Cupriavidus necator: one gene and its partner. Each later gene encodes a partner of the first gene's protein in a complex. Links are inferred from orthologs where the notes say so. Each region holds a gene or a part of one and is shown in the gene's direction. Other genes may lie near its edges.

Region 1 (3,056 bases):
CGCCACGATGAAGATGCTGAACGCGCTGGACGACGCCAAGACGGCTTCGCCGGCCGCGCGCCGCGAGTGCTTCGGCATCCTGCTGCGCGTGCTGTACCCGGTGGTGCCGCACGTCACCCACGGCCTGTGGGACCAGCTGGGCTACGCCGCCGAAGCCGGCGACCTGCTCGACGCGCCGTGGCCGCAGGTCGATGAAGCCGCGCTGGTGCGCAGCGAGATCGAACTGGTGCTGCAGATCAACGGCAAGGTGCGCGGCAGCATCACCGTGCCCGCCGAAGCCGACCGCGCCGCGATCGAGGCAACCGCCGCCGCCAGCGAGACCGTGGCCAAGTTTGCCGAGGGCAAGGCGCCGAAGAAGATCGTGGTGGTACCCGGCCGCCTGGTCAACGTGGTGTTGTAAGCTGGCCCCGGAACCTGACAAGGAATCGCCAAGAATGAAGCGACTGAACATGGGGCGCCGCAAGGTGCTCGCGGCAATGCTGGCAGTGCCGGCAACGGGCCTGCTGGCCGGTTGCGGCTTCCACATGCGCGGCAACGCGGATTTCGCCTTCAAGCGGCTCTATATCGGGATTCCGGCCAATTCGCTGATGGGCGCGGACCTGCGCCGCGCCATCCGCGGCGGTTCCGACACCCAGGTGGTAGCCGACCAGAAAGAGGCCGACGCCCTGCTGGACGTGCTGCAGGACACCCGCACCAAGTCGATCCTGTCGATCACGACCGAGGGCGTGGTGCGTGAATACCGCCTGACGCAGCGTTTCACCTTCCGCCTGCGCGACCCCGCCGGCAATGAACTGATCGCGCCGTCGCAGCTGGTGCTGACCCGCGACCTGACCTACAACGAAGCCAACACGCTGGCCAAGGACTACGAAGAGCAGCAGCTGTACCGCGACATGCAGCGCGATATCGTGCAGCAGCTGATGCGCCGGCTGGCCGCCGTCAAGGCCATCTGATCACGGCATGCAGCTCAAGCTCGACGGGCTCGACGCGCACCTGAGGCAGGCCAAGGCCAAGGGCCTGGCACCGCTGTACGTGGTACATGGCGACGAACACCTGCTGGTGCTGGAAGCCGTCGACCGCCTGCGCGCCGCGGCGCGCGAAGCCGGCTTCTCCGAGCGCGACGTGCTGGTGGCCGAGCGCGGCTTCCACTGGGGCCAGCTAGTCGAGGCGCAGCAGTCGATGTCGCTCTTTGGCGACCGCAAGATCGTTGAACTCCGCATCCCGTCGGGCAAGCCCGGCAAGGACGGCGGCGAGGCGCTGCGCGCCGTGGCCGCCCAGCCGTCGCCCGACGTGGTGCTGCTGGTGACGCTGCCGCGGCTGGATTTTGCCGCGTCCAAGTCGGCCTGGTTCCAGGCGCTGGAAGGCGCCGGCGTGTCGATCAAGGTCGACTCCGTGGACCGCACCCGGCTGCCGGCCTGGGTCGGCGAGCGGCTGTCGCTGCAGCAGCAACGCGTCGAAGGCGGCGAGCCGGGCCGACGTGCGCTGCAGTTCATCGCCGACAAGGTCGAGGGCAACCTGCTGGCGGCGCACCAGGAAATCCAGAAGCTGGGGCTGCTGTACCCGCCCGGCGAGCTCACCTTCGACCAGGTGCACGATGCGGTGCTGAATGTGGCCCGCTATGACGTGTTCAAGCTGTCTGAATCGATGCTCTCTGGCGACGTGCCGCGGCTGGTGCGCATGCTCGAAGGGCTGCGCGGCGAGGGCGAGGCCACGGTGCTGGTGCTGTGGGCGCTGACCGAGGAAATTCGCGTATTATCCAAGGTCCGGCAAGGGCTGGCGGCTGGCAAGCCGGCGGGTGTGCTGATGCGCGAACTGCGCGTCTGGGGCCCGCGCGAGCGGCTGGTGCCGCAGGCCGCGCAGCGCCTGGCGCAGCCAAGGCTGGAAGCGGCGCTGGCACTGGCGGCGCGGCTGGACCGCCAGGTCAAGGGCCTGTCGGACCTGCCGCCACCGGGCGGCAGCCCGCTGCCGGCGGAACCATGGGACGGGCTGCAGCAGCTTGCCCTGATGATCGCGCGCTGAACGCGCAACTCCACAGGTTTGCTTCCCCCGCCGCGTGCGGCGGGGGGACGGAAAACACACTGACGGCCACCACCCCAGGGCCACTGACATGAACGAGCTCGACCTCAATCAATACATGGACCGCGTCGGCCGCCAGGCCCGCGCCGCGTCGCGCGCCATGGCGCGTGCCTCCACGGCCGACAAGAACCGCGCGCTGCTGACCATCGCCGCGGCCATCCGCCGCGATGCCGACAAGCTCAAGGCGGTCAACGCGCGTGACGTTGAACGCGCCCGCGCCAACGGCCAGGACGCCGCCTTCATCGACCGCCTGACGCTGTCGGACAAGGCCATCGCCACCATGGCCGCGGGCCTGGGGCAGATCGCCGCGCTGGCCGACCCGATCGGCGAGATCTCGAACATGAAGTTCCGCCCGACCGGCATCCAGGTCGGCCAGATGCGCGTGCCGCTGGGCGTGATCGGCATCATCTACGAGTCGCGCCCGAACGTGACCATCGACGCCGCGGCGCTGTGCCTGAAGTCGGGCAACGCCACCATCCTGCGCGGCGGCTCCGAAGCAATCGAATCCAACACCGCGCTGGCGGCGCTGGTGGCCGAGGGCCTGTCCGCGGCCGGCCTGCCGTCCGAGGCGGTGCAGGTGATCGAGACCACTGACCGCGCTGCCGTGGGCCGGCTGATCACCATGACCGAATACGTCGACGTGATCGTGCCGCGCGGCGGCAAGAGCCTGATCGCGCGGCTGATGGAAGAAGCGCGCGTGCCGATGATCAAGCACCTGGACGGCATCTGCCACGTCTATATCGACGCCGATGCCGACCTGGACAAGGCCGTGCGCGTCTGCGACAACGCCAAGACGCAGCGCTATGCGCCGTGCAACACCATGGAGACGCTGCTGGTGTCGCAGGACATCGCCGCCGCCGCGCTGCCGCCGCTGTGCCGCATCTACCAGGAGAAGGGCGTCGAGCTGCGCGTGTGTCCGGCCACCCGCGCCACGCTGGAAGCCGCCGGCTTTACCGGCCTGGTCGATGCCGCCGAGGAAGACT
Region 2 (2,966 bases), 660 kb from region 1 along the record:
CTGGAAATGCGCGTGGCCATCCTGATGAAGAAGGCCGCCGCGGAAAACGTCAACGTGCCCGAAGAGGTTGCCTTCTTTGTCGCCAAGCACCTGCGCTCAAACGTGCGCGAGCTGGAAGGCGCGTTGCGCAAGATCCTGGCGTTCAGCAACTTCCACGGCAAGGACATCACCATCGAGGTGACGCGCGAAGCGCTCAAGGACCTGCTGACTGTGCAGAACCGCCAGATCTCCGTGGAGAACATCCAGAAGACCTGCGCGGATTTCTACAACATCAAGGTCGCTGACATGTATTCGAAAAAGCGCCCTGCCAATATTGCACGGCCGCGCCAGATTGCGATGTACCTGGCCAAGGAGCTGACGCAGAAGAGCCTGCCCGAAATCGGCGAGCTCTTTGGCGGCCGCGACCACACCACCGTGCTGCATGCCGTGCGCAAGATCGCCGACGAACGCAGCAAGGACGCGCAGCTCAACCATGAACTGCACGTGCTGGAGCAAACGCTCAAGGGCTGATGCATGGCCGATGCCCGGGGACCCCCGGGAAGGCGTTTTGAAGGGTCGGCCCCTCGGGGCTGGCATACTGTAGGGTGCGCGCCACGGACATCCCGTGGCGCCTGGGGAATTAACGTCAGCGTCGCCGGGGCAAGTGTCCGGAAAATGGCCACTGATAAGGCTTTGCGGTGAGTCGGGACGGGATGGCAAGTACGGGCAGCGCCAGCGTGGCTTTTTGGGCACAGCTGGCCCCCCGGCCGGTCCCGCCCCGCTTCACCGCAGCGGCTTATCCTTGGTACAATGGCATATTAACTCCTTGATTCCTAAGTGAATTCGGAGTTGTTTGCGTTCTGCGGTCGCCGATTACAAACGACGAAGGATAAATTCAATGCAATTGGTCAAAACCTCGCGAGACAACCTGCTGCGTCCGCTGCAAATCGTGAGCGGCATCGTGGAGCGCCGCCACACCCTCCCGATCCTGGCCAATCTGCTGATTCGCAAGTCCGGGTCCAACGTTTCCTTCCTCTCGACCGACATCGAGATCCAGATCACCACGCACGCCGAATGCGGCGTAGGCAGCGACAGCGTTGCCACCACCGTGGCCGCGCGCAAGCTGCTGGACATCCTGCGCGCCATGCCTGACGGCGACGTGGCCCTGTCGCTCAACGACAAGCGCATGACCGTGCAATCCGGCAAGAGCCGCTTCGCACTGCAGACGCTGGCCGCCGAGGAATTCCCGACCGTTGCCGAAGCCAGCGAATTCAACGCCAGCGTCAGCCTGCCGCAGAAGACCTTCAAGCACCTGCTGGCGATGGTCCACTTCGCCATGGCGCAGCAGGACATCCGCTACTACCTGAACGGCATGCTGCTGGTGGTGGAAGGCAAGAAGGTGATGGCAGTCGCCACCGACGGCCACCGCCTGGCCTACTGCGGCGTTGAGCTGGAAACCGAAGCCGTCGGCGTGGGCGCGCGCCAGGAAGTCATCATCCCGCGCAAGACCATCCTGGAACTGCAGCGCCTGCTGGAAGACAACGACGATCCGGTGCAGGTGCAACTGGCCGCCAACCAGGTCAAGTTCACGTTCGCCAATATCGAACTGATCTCCAAGCTGGTGGAAGGCAAGTTCCCTGACTTCCAGCGCGTGATTCCCAAGGGCTACAAGAACGCCTTCGCCATCGACCGTGTGCGGCTGCAGCAGGCGCTGCAACGCACCGCGATCCTGACGACCGACAAATTCAAGGGCGTGCGCTGCATCCTCGACACGCACATGCTCAAGATCAGCTCCACCAACGCCGACCAGGAAGAGGCGCAGGAAGAGCTGGAACTCGATTACTCGGGCGACGCGCTCGATATCGGCTTCAACGTGACCTACCTGCTTGACGTGCTTGCCAACCTGAAGAGCGAGCAGGTGCAGGTCAGCCTCGGCGACTCGAATTCGAGTGCGCTGATTACCGTGCCGGAAGACGACAACTTCAAGTACGTCGTCATGCCGATGCGCATCTGATGATCCGGTAACAGGACCAGACCAGACAAGAACCGGAGCAGCAAACGGCACGCAACGACACCCGGCCCAGGCCGGGAAGTCCTGGGGATGACCATCCCGCAGCGGGGGCAGGATCGAAACGACGATCCGCCCCTTTTGCCGTTTTTAGTAACCCGCCATGCGGACCTTTTCGCGCCCCGCCGCTATGCCGGCCCGGCCCGAATTCCGCCATTGCCGTGAGTAGAAAGACATGACCGAACAGCAGAACCCGCAGCAGGAAAACACCTACGGAGCCTCTTCGATCCAGATCCTGGAAGGCCTGGAGGCGGTACGCAAGCGTCCGGGCATGTATATCGGTGATACCTCCGACGGCACCGGCCTGCACCACCTTGTCTTCGAGGTGCTGGACAACTCCATCGACGAAGCGCTGGCCGGCTACTGCACCGAGATCCAGGTCACCATCCACAGCGACAACTCGATCTCCATCGTCGACAACGGCCGCGGCATCCCGCCCCTGGTCAAGTTCGACGACAAGCACGAACCCAAGCGCAGCGCGGCGGAAATCGCCATGACTGAGCTGCACGCCGGCGGCAAGTTCAACCAGAACAGCTACAAGGTGTCTGGCGGCCTGCACGGCGTGGGCGTGTCTTGCGTGAACGCGCTGTCCAAGTGGCTGCGCCTGACCGTGCGCCGCGACGGCCAGGTCCACCTGATCGAATTCGCCAAGGGCGACGTGCAGAACCGTATCGTCGAGACCGTGACCGGCCCCGACGGCCAGCCCGTTGAAGTCTCCCCGATGAAGATCATCGGCGCCACCGACAAGCGCGGCACCGAAGTCCACTTCCTGGCCGACGAAGAGATCTTCACCAACGTCGAGTTCCACTACGAGATCCTCTCCAAGCGCATCCGCGAGCTCTCGTTCCTGAACAACGGCGTGCATATCAAGCTGGTCGACCAGCGCACTGGCAAGGAAGAAGACTTTGCCTTCTCCGGC

What was found. Proteins that work in one complex are often made in the same cells at the same time.
Region 2: the proteins of holA (region 1) and dnaN are in contact, whole or in part, in a cryo-EM structure (PDB 8GIZ), measured with the Escherichia coli proteins. The link is inferred for Cupriavidus necator from one-to-one orthologs.

What each region holds. Positions count from the first base shown.
Region 1 is NZ_CP066018.1:2,168,399-2,171,454, forward strand. The notes cover bases 3-2,986. They hold holA (DNA polymerase III subunit delta), read left to right. Parts: upstream 3-957; coding sequence 958-2,016; downstream 2,017-2,986. Other genes in these bases: leuS (leucine--tRNA ligase), read left to right, coding at 3-400; I6H87_RS10140 (LPS-assembly lipoprotein LptE), read left to right, coding at 435-950; I6H87_RS10150 (glutamate-5-semialdehyde dehydrogenase), read left to right, coding at 2,105-2,986. Also shown: more of leuS, read left to right, coding at 1-2; more of I6H87_RS10150, read left to right, coding at 2,987-3,056. UniProt on the Escherichia coli protein: Part of the beta sliding clamp loading complex, which hydrolyzes ATP to load the beta clamp onto primed DNA to form the DNA replication pre-initiation complex.
Region 2 is NZ_CP066018.1:1,509,562-1,512,527, reverse strand. What follows is about bases 42-2,935. They hold dnaN (DNA polymerase III subunit beta), read left to right. Parts: upstream 42-877; coding sequence 878-1,993; downstream 1,994-2,935. Other genes in these bases: gyrB (DNA topoisomerase (ATP-hydrolyzing) subunit B), read left to right, coding at 2,223-2,935; dnaA (chromosomal replication initiator protein DnaA), read left to right, coding at 42-510. Also shown: more of dnaA, read left to right, coding at 1-41; more of gyrB, read left to right, coding at 2,936-2,966. UniProt on the Escherichia coli protein: Confers DNA tethering and processivity to DNA polymerases and other proteins. Acts as a clamp, forming a ring around DNA (a reaction catalyzed by the clamp-loading complex) which diffuses in an ATP-independent manner freely and bidirectionally along dsDNA.